3 regions of the Marinobacter sp. CA1 genome follow, and region 3 is predicted to be linked to each of the others. Evidence: predicted binding sites of a transcription regulator. Region 3 holds the regulator's gene; each other region holds the start of a gene.
What was found. The regulator FliA, encoded in region 3, starts transcription of late flagellar genes. The targets are predictions, from matches to a motif close to CTAAAGTTTNNNNNNNNNNNGCCGNTAA.
Positions count from the first base shown of each region.

Region 1 (3,281 bases), 1.2 Mb from region 3:
AGTCAGCGCCGTTAAAGCTGGCAAAGGCTTCCAGCTGGTTGAGGATGCCCAACTCCTCGAACACATCGGCGTACAGCTCGATTGCGCCGTAGGCGGAGTAGCAACCGGCGCAGCCGCAGCTTGCTTCTTTGCGGTCACGGGCGTGGGGGGCGGAGTCCGTGCCCAGGAAGAAGCGCGGGCTGCCACTGACCACCGCGTCCCGCAGTGCCTGCTGATGGCGATTGCGCTTAAGGATTGGCAGGCAGTACAGGTGCGGGCGAATGCCTCCCACCAGCATGTGGTTGCGGTTGTACATCAGGTGCTGGGGGGTCAGCGTGGCGGCCAGGTTGTCGCCGCTGTGCTGCTGTACGAACTCGGCGGAATCGGCGGTGGTGATGTGTTCCAGCACCACCTTCAGGTTCGGGAACCGCTCCAGGGTGGGGGCCAGTACCCGGTCGAGGAATACCTTCTCGCGATCGAATATATCAATCTCGGCGTCGGTCACTTCACCGTGCACCAGCAGCAGCATGCCACAGTCCGCCATCGCGGCGAGCACCGGGTCGATGTTGCGGATGTCGGTGACCCCGGAGGCGGAATTGGTGGTGGCGCCGGCCGGGTAGAGCTTGGCGGCCACAATGCCGGCGGCCCGGGCGGCATGAATGTCCTCGGCGCTGGTGGTCTCGGTCAGGTACAGGGTCACCAGAGGATCGAAACCACTGTCACCCGGGCTGGCGGCAAGGATACGATCCCGGTAGGCCATCGCCTGTTCGACATTGACCACCGGCGGTACCAGATTGGGCATGATGATGGCTCGACCAAAACAGCGCGCCGTTGCCGGTACCACGTCGTTCAGGATGTCGCCATCGCGTACGTGCAGGTGCCAGTCGTCGGGACGGGTCAGGGTGAGGGTGTTGGTCATGTCCGGTGTCCTGGTCGCAGGGCGCCTTTCCGCCAGGCCTGGCGGATGGAGCCGTGGGTATCGATGCCCATGTGTGTTGATTACTTCGTGGGCGGGAGTATACCAGAACAGACCGGAGGCGCCTTGCTCAACCTGGGATTCCACTGCCACGTACTCCTTGAGACATTATTCAAAATCCTGGTGATGGATGGCTAAAGAACGCGGGTCAGCAGCCGATACGAGTACAAGGACAACGGACAGGCATCCAGCGGATACGACCATGCTCAGGATTTCCACCATCACAGCAGCCATTGCCCTGACCGCCCTTGGGGTGTCGGGAAATGTATCGGCGGGCAGCTTTGGCGCCGGCATCGAGAACAGCCAATGGTATCTGTCGGAGTCGGTCTTTGACTGCACCCTGAGCCACGATGTGCCGGGCTATGGCAAGGCCATCTTCCAGCATCGTGCCGGCGAATCCCTGCGTTTCTACCTGGAACCGCAGCTGCCGATGATGAAGCCGGGACTGGCCTCGGTGTCGGTGGAAGCGCCGTCCTGGCGACCGGGCGCGCGGCCAATGCCAGTCGCCCGGGTGAAGGTGGAGGAGAGTGAGCGGCCGCTGTCGCTGGGGCCTCGCCACACCATGCAGCTGGTTCAGGGACTGTTGCGGGGTATGGCACCCACGGTCACCCGTGAGGCTTGGTATGGTCCGGACCCGGTTCGGGTACGGGTGTCCAACATCAATTTTGCCAACCAGTACGATGGCTATCGCCGCTGTGCGGGCGGGCTGCTGCCGGTCAACTATGACCAGATCAAGCGCTCGCGAATTCCGTTTGCGGTGGACAGTGCCCGACTGTCCCAGGCTGATCGCACCCTGCTTGATAACATTGCCATCTATATCCAGGCCGATCCCACGGTCGAGCGGATTTTTGTAGATGGTCACACCGACCACACCGGTCGTCGTATCCACAACCGGGCGTTGTCGGAAGAACGCGCCGAGGTGGTGGTGGAATACCTCAAGGCCCGCGGTGTGCCCGAGGACATGATTACCTCCCGTGCCCACGGCGACCGCTTCCCGGCGGGGTCACGACTGTCTGAAAACCGCCGCACCACCATCCGCTTGCAGCGTCAGGGCGACCGGCCTGAGTTGCAGCAGGCCAACGGTTACGGCGGTAGCCCCAGCAACGGCTGATCGCCGGTCCTCGAATTGATGTCGGTGTACTGGAAGGGCTGCGGCGCTAGCGAATGCTGGCCAGACCTTCCAGGTGGGCGGCTACGCTTTCAGCCAGACCTTTGAGGTGGTAGCCACCTTCCAGCGTCGACACCAGGCGATCATTGGCGTGATCCGCTGCGACGCTGGTGAGCAGGTCGGTGAGCCAGCGGTAGTCTTCCGCTTCCAGGTTCAGTTCGGCCATCGGGTCCAGCCGGTGGCCATCAAACCCCGCCGATACCAGCACCAGTTGGGGGCGAAAGTCCTGCAACCGATGCAGCCAGTCGGCTTCCACCCGCTTACGGTACTCCACCGCTGAAGTGTTCGCCTCAATCGGGGTGTTGATGATGTTGTCGGCCTGCCGGTAAACGTGGGAGTGAGGGTAGAAGGGGTGCTGGAAACTGGAGCACATCAGGATGCGCTCATCGCCCTGGACAATGTCGACCGTGCCATTGCCCTGATGGACATCAAAGTCGACGATGGCAACCCGTTCCAGGCCATGGAAGTTGAGAGCCCGCATCGCCGCCAGGGCGATGTTGTTGTAGAAACAGAACCCCATCGACTTGGAGCGTTCCGCGTGATGACCGGGGGGCCGGGCGCAGACAAAGGCGTTGGTGACCTGTCCGCTCATCACCATGTCCACCGCCTGCACATTGGCGCCGGCGGCCAGCCGGGCAGCGCGCAGGGTATCGGGCATCATCGCGGTGTCCGGATCGGTGAAGATGCGGCCGTGTGTCGGTTGCATCATGTCGAGCTGTTGGACGTAGCGATCAGGATGCACGGACAGCAACTGGTCGCGGGTGATTTCTTCGGGTTTGATCCAATCCAGGGTACCCATCAGCTCGGTGTCACCGAGATAACTGATGATCGCCGAAAGCCGCTCAGGACACTCTGGGTGCTCCGCTCCCATGTTGTGTTTGGCGCAATCGTCGTGTGAGAAGAAGGCTGTGGTCATGTTTGTCCCGGCTTGCCGGCGGTTTTGTTTATCTCATGTTATCAAGGATATCGATAGCCTGCTCTGTTTCTTTGGTCGTAATCGGTCGTCGCATTGTCATGACCTGGCCAGCGCAATCGGACCGTTCTGGCATCGCCTGTCGGCGGCTTTTCCGCCATTCATCTGCAATCACGCATAAATCCGTTTTACATCAAATCCCGAGCGCCTAAGATAGTGTAAAACAACGCCTTGAAGTCATCGCC
Region 1 is NZ_CP071785.1:2,956,495-2,959,775, reverse strand. Features, by position in the region: gene pyrC (dihydroorotase) at 1-898, opposite strand, end outside; gene J2887_RS13485 (flagellar protein MotY) at 1,158-2,066, shown strand; gene J2887_RS13480 (histone deacetylase family protein) at 2,113-3,039, opposite strand.
Region 1: J2887_RS13485 (flagellar protein MotY) is a predicted target of FliA. The motif match lies at 1,090-1,117, and genes of this name have one in related genera.

Region 2 (3,281 bases), 1.6 Mb from region 3:
CGAGTTCTCGATGGTACGCAGGGCTGTGGCGGCATGATCAATCCGCTCCACGGTCTCGCCGGAGCGTTTTTCAGACCGGCGCATGCGTTCCACCGCCGCCCGGGACTCGGTGACAAAGCCATCGATCATCTCACGGATCTGATCCGCCGATTCGGCACTGCGTTTGGCCAGTTGCCGAACCTCATCAGCCACCACCGAGAAACCGCGGCCGTGTTCGCCGGCCCGGGCCGCCTCGATGGCCGCGTTCAGGGCCAGCAGGTTAGTCTGTTCGGTGACCGCGTGGATCACGTCCAGCACCTGCTGGATGTCGTCGGATTTCTTCGCCAAGGCATCGATATTGCCGGCACTGAGCTCGATCTCCCGTGACAGCTCGTTGACCGAGCCCTGGGCGTTGGTGATGGTTTCACCACCCTCGCGGGCCAGCCGGTCGGCGTCGGAGGCCGAACTCTCCACCTCGTTGGCGTTGCCGGAGATCTGCTGGATGGTGGCGGCCATCTGGTTGATGGCAGAGGCGATCTGGTCGGTTTCCGAGCCCTGCTCCTGCACCGACTGGCGGGTTTCCTGGGCCACCCGGCTGAGCTCCTCGGCGGCGGAGGCCAGCTGATCGGTGGTGGCACCGACCTGCTGCACGGTGTTCTGGATTTTCACCACGAAGGCGTTGAATCGCCGGCCCAGCTCGGCCAGCTCATCGTCCCCCTCATCCGGCAGGCGCTGGCGCAGATCACCATCGCCCTCGGCAATTTCCCGCATGATCTCGATCACCCGGTTCAGCGGCGTGGTCACGCTGCGGCCGACAAAGGCCCCCAGCAACAGCGAAATCACCACCACCACCAGGGTGGCGATGACCACGTTGGTCAGCGCCGCGGCCACCTGTTCATCCACTTTCTCGGCGGCAGCAGCCACCACCCGGTCAATGTTGGTGACGTAGACACCGGTGCCCACCATCCAGCCCCAGTCATCAATCAGGATGGTGTAGGACACCTTGGGCTCGATCTCGCCACTGGTGGGGTTGGGCCAGTCGTAGCTGTAGAAGCCGTCGCCGTTACGGGCGCTGGCGATCAGGGTCTGGGCCATTTCCCGGACCTTGGGGTTGTTGCTCGGCCCTTCTTTCGATGGATCGGGACGGAAGGCCAGGTTGTACTGGTCGCTGATGCGGTAGGCGTAGACGTAGTTGCCGTTTTCGTAGGTCATCGAACGGAGGCGGGCACGGGCCTCCAGCTTGGCTTCCTCGATACTGAGACCGGGGCGGTTCTTGACCTCTTCAATCAGCTCCCGGGCTGAGGTGATCAGGCCCCGCAGGCCTTCCTTGCGGGCATCCAGCAGGTTCTGCTCGAGCCGAGCCAGTTCCGCCTCACCGTTGCTACGGACCTGACTGACGGAGATCCAGGCCACGGCCATGGCGGTGATCAGCACCGGCACGATAACCGCCAGCAGCAAACGTGAACGAATACGCAGTCTGTTCAGATAGTGCATCAATGTCTCTCCACGCGGGAATCCGGGAGCGCATCAGCCGCGCCCCTAGTCTTTTGTTTTATCGACATTATGCATAGCCCATCCTTGACGGATGTTATTGTTTGTAACGGAAAAATACGCTCGCGCCAGACGCCACACGGGCGACCCTCAGCGAAACGTTAGCAGGCAACTGAAACAAAACGGTTTTTTGTCTCGATCTGTCCGGAAATGGCCCTGAAAACGGGGAACAAATTGATACCAAAGCATTGGCAGGAGAATCGCAGGTTATTGACCTGTCGCAATTTTTGCTACAACGGAGATGTCTGGTGGCGGGCGGGCACGGGCCTCAGGCGGACCGGTCAGCAGGTTCGTGGCGATCGCATTTCAGGCAGTCGAGACACTGGCCCAGGCGGGCCTGGCGTCCGGCCCCGGTGGTCACCCAGGGCCGGTTGATCCAGGGAGGATCGTGACGGACGTGCTGATTGTGGCCGCAGGCCAGCTCAGCCACCCAGTGGCCTTCCTGATCCCGGTGGAATGCGGTCATCGGCTGCAGCACGTCGTCACTCCCTCAGCTCATCGGTTGCTGCCGCAAGCTTACCAGCGGTAGCTCAGGCTGCCGATGATGCTGCGGGACTCACCGTAGTAACACCAGTAGTCGCAACTGGCAACGTACTCCTTGTCCGCCACGTTGTTGACGTTGAGCTGGGCCAGCCATTGCGGGGTAATGGCGTAGCTGGCCATCAGGTCCATCAGAGTGTAGGACGGTACCTCGGTGTCGCCATCGACACTCTCACCGACGTAGCGCACCCCACCGCCCAGTTTGAGACCGTCAAGCGGGCCCTGGAACTGGTAGTCCAGCCAGGCGGACGCTAGGTGGCGGGGAATCAGTGCGGCCCGACTCTCGTCACCGGAAGCCTTGTTCTTGCGCTCGGTGTCGGTGTAGGCATACGCCAGCGTCGCCTGCAGCTGATCGGTCAGGTACCCCACCCCTTCCAGCTCAAAACCTCGGGAACGACGCTCGCCTTCCTGAACCTGGAAACCGCCGGGAGCCGTCACCAGGGAGTTTTCCTCCTCCAGATCGAACGCCGCCGCCGTCAGGTAACCGTCAAAGCCACGGGGAGCGTACTTGAGGCCCACCTCTAATTGCTTGCCTTCGCGGGGATCGTAGAGCCGGCCATCGTCGTCAGTGCGGGTCAGCGGCTGGAACGACTCGGTGTAGCTCAGGTACGGCGACAGACCGTTGTCTGCCAGGTACATCAGACCACCGGACAGCGATACCGCCTCGTCATCAGAGCGCTGCATCGCGCCACTGCTGGCATTGAGGTTGTCGGTTTCGGCGTGGTCGTAACGGGCACCGGCGAGCACCACCCAGCGGTCATCCAGGCGCAGCTGGTTCTGCAGGTAGAGACCGGTCTGCTGTTTGTCGATGTCGCGGGTCAGCAGATCGGCATCCGCCACCGGGGTGAAGTTGCCGTAAACCGGATCAAACATGTCCAGCGGCGCCCCAAACGGGAACGGATCGGCCTCTTGGCCGTTGGTACCAAGGTTCTGGTAGTCAATGCCCAGCAACAGGGTGTTCTCGGTCCGCTCGCTGTAGAACCGGCCCACCAGGCGTGAGTCCACGGTCCAGCTGCGGGTGCGGCCGTCACGGTAGACAAGTCCCCGCACCGCTTCACGATCGTTTTCCGGGTTCACCATCAGCGCGTAGGTGCTTTGCAGGTCTACGTCCAGACGCTGGTAACGCAGGTTCTGGATGCCGGTCCAGGTGTCGTTGAGGCGATGCTCCAGCTCGTAACCGATGGACGCCTGGGTGCGGTTGTTCTGGTCGT
Region 2 is NZ_CP071785.1:156,856-160,136, reverse strand. Features, by position in the region: gene J2887_RS00725 (methyl-accepting chemotaxis protein) at 1-1,473, opposite strand, end outside; gene J2887_RS00720 (DUF3565 domain-containing protein) at 1,799-2,008, opposite strand; gene J2887_RS00715 (TonB-dependent siderophore receptor) at 2,047-3,281, opposite strand, start outside.
Region 2: J2887_RS00725 (methyl-accepting chemotaxis protein) is a predicted target of FliA. The motif match lies at 1,608-1,635, and genes of this name have one in related genera.

Region 3 (3,281 bases):
CACATCCGGTTCAGGTGATCGCGGTTACAGGTGGCAAGGGCGGCGTCGGCAAGAGCAATGTCTCGGTGAACCTTGGCATCGCGTTGGCCCAGAAGGGGCGCCGGGTGGTTTTGCTGGATGCCGATCTGGGGCTTGCCAACATCGACGTTTTGCTGGGTATTACCGCCAACAACAATCTGTCCGACGTGTTGAATGGTGAGTGCGATCTCCGCGATGTCTTGGTAGATGGCCCAGGCGGCATCAAGATCGTGCCGGCATCCTCCGGTACCCAGAAGATGACCCAACTGTCACCGCTGGAGCATGCCGGCCTGATCAATGCGTTCAGTGAGCTGGGGGACCAGATCGACGTGCTCATCGTCGACACCGCAGCCGGCATTTCCGAGTCGGTGGTGAGCTTCCTGAGGGCCTCCCAAGAGCTGCTGCTGGTAGTCTGTGACGAGCCTACGTCGATCACCGATGCCTACGCCCTGATCAAACTGATGAACCGCGATTACGGCATCAACCGCTTCCGCATCCTGGCCAACCAGGTTCGCAATGAGCAGGAAGGGCGACACCTGTTCGGAAAACTCGCCCGGGTAACCGAACGTTTCCTCGATGTCGCGCTACAATACACGGGAATAGTGCCCTACGACGAAGCCGTTAAAAAAGCCGTGCAGAGACAGCGGGCCGTGCTTGATGCCTATCCCCGAGCCAAGGCCTCCCTGGCCATCAAGGCGCTGGCCGAGCAGGTGGACAATTGGCCACTGCCGTCCTCTCCCCGCGGGCACCTGGAGTTTTTTGTCGAACGGCTCGTTGAGGTCTGATTTATCCACCGTCACTGGTAAGCTGGTTACATGACATTGGCGAAGAACCTGGGATTATACCATCGCACCGGCGCCGGGCAGGCCCATCAACTGGTTGAGCGACATGCCCCGTTGGTCAAGAAGATCGCGCTTCACCTGCTGGCCCGGTTGCCAGATTCCGTGCAACTGGATGACCTGATGCAGGCGGGCATGATCGGCCTGCTGGAAGCTGCCCAGAAGTACCAGTCCACCAAGGGCGCATCGTTTGAAACCTACGCCGGCATCCGAATTCGTGGCGCCATCGTTGATGAAATACGCAAGGGCGACTGGGTGCCACGTTCGGTTCATCGCAACGCCCGACGTGTCGCCGAAGCCATCAAGGCGGTGGAGTCCCGCGAAGGCCGGGAAGCGCAGGACGTGGAAGTGGCAGCCGAGCTCGATATGAGTCTGGCCGACTACCACGCCTGCCTCAACGACGCCAGCAGCGGGCGACTTTTCAGTCTCGATGAACTCAATGAATCCGGTGAGGTGCCGATAGAGGAGTCAGACGGTTCTGACAATCCGCTGCAGGGCATCACCTCGGATGCCTTCCGCCACAGCCTGGCGGGTGCCATCGAAGAGCTGCCGGAGCGAGAAAAGCTGGTGCTGAGTCTTTACTACCAGGAAGAGCTGAACCTGAAGGAAATTGGTGCGGTCCTGGGCGTAAGCGAAAGCCGGGTCAGCCAGATTCACAGTCAGGCGGCGATGCGGCTGCGGGCCCGTCTGTCGGACTGGCAGAAAGCTGACGCGGGACACTAGATCCCTTGCCAGTGGCCATCTGCGGCGGGATTGATACTGATCATGGCCGGTGCCGAATAACCCGACAATCTGTGTAGAATTTGGTAACAGATGCTTTACAAGTCGGTGAAAGACAACACAATACAGGGTGTAATCCCGACAGCCTGCTAGAATTTAGTCGGGAGGCCGAAATCCTGAGGGGTCACGGCTGCCGGCCCCACGAATTCCGGGTGTTATTAACTGGAGGTCCCATTGGACAAAAACATGAAAATCCTCATCGTGGACGACTTCTCCACGATGCGACGGATCATCAAGAACCTGCTGCGTGATCTCGGGTTCACCAATACGGACGAGGCCGATGACGGCAACACCGCGTTGCCGATGCTCAAGAGTGGCAAGTACGACTTCTTGGTGACCGACTGGAACATGCCCGGCATGACCGGCATCGAGCTGCTCAAGGAAGTGCGTGCTGACGATAACCTCAAAACCCTGCCAGTGCTGATGGTTACCGCCGAAGCCAAGCGTGACCAGATCGTCGCGGCGGCCCAGGCCGGCGTGAATGGGTATGTGGTGAAGCCATTCACCGCAGCGGTGCTCAAGGAAAAGATCGAAAAAATCTTTGAACGAATTCAGTGACGGGTCGGACGCGCTCCTATGAGCAATAACAACGATGACGAGAAGGGCCTCGACCCGGAAGTAATCGAAAAGCTTCGGACTCAGGCCGCAGAGCTGGTGGAACAGGTCAATGCCGGCGATTACGCCCGCGCCATGGGCCTGATCAACGAGCTGAATGAAGTTCGCGACCAGAGCCTTTATCGGGAAGTCGGACGACTGACCCGCAGCCTTCACGAAGCCATTCGCAACTTCCAGATCGATCCCCGCAATGCCGAACAGCAGGAAGCCCTGTCCAAGATGACAGACGCTTCCGACCGGCTGGAATACGTGGTGCAGATGACCTCCAAGGCCGCCAACCGCACCATGGACCTGGTCGAAGACACCATGCCCAAGGCGATGGCGCTGAAAGAACAGGCGGCCTCGTTGCGAGACGACTGGCAGCGCCTGCGGCGTCGCGAGATGGAACCAGCCGAGTTCCGCGAACTGTATGGTCGGATCGATAACTTCTTCGTCAGTCTGACCGACGAAGCCGACAGCATCTACGGCAGTCTGTCCGAGATTCTGCTGGCACAGGACTTCCAGGATCTCACCGGTCAGGTAATCCAGAAAGTGACCGGCCTGGTGAAAGAGGTGGAAGACCACCTGCTGAGTCTGGTGGTGATGGCCAGTCATGTGGACCAGATCACCGGTACTGTCCATGACCTTTCCGAGGCGGAGCCGGCAGAGCCGGATGAGAAAGCCGCGGATCAGGGACATGGTCCCCAAATCAACGCTGCAGACCGCTCGGATGTGGTGTCGGGGCAGGACGATGTTGATGACCTGCTGTCCAGTCTCGGTTTCTAAGTGAGGGTAATGCATGGCATTCGATGCAGATGAAGAGATCCTTCAGGATTTTCTGGTAGAGGCCGGGGAAATCCTCGAAAACCTGTCTGAGCAGTTGGTCGATCTGGAGCAGAATCCGGACGACGGCGATCTGCTCAATGCCATCTTCCGTGGCTTCCATACCGTCAAGGGCGGCGCCGGGTTCCTCCAGCTGGATGCCCTTGTCAGTTGCTGCCACTCTGCCGAGAACGTGTTTGATACTCTCCGCAACCACAAGCGCCGGGT
Region 3 is NZ_CP071785.1:1,751,256-1,754,536, forward strand. Features, by position in the region: gene J2887_RS08090 (MinD/ParA family protein) at 1-803, shown strand, start outside; gene J2887_RS08095 (RNA polymerase sigma factor FliA) at 834-1,580, shown strand; gene cheY (chemotaxis response regulator CheY) at 1,812-2,195, shown strand; gene J2887_RS08105 (protein phosphatase CheZ) at 2,214-3,017, shown strand; gene J2887_RS08110 (chemotaxis protein CheA) at 3,031-3,281, shown strand, end outside.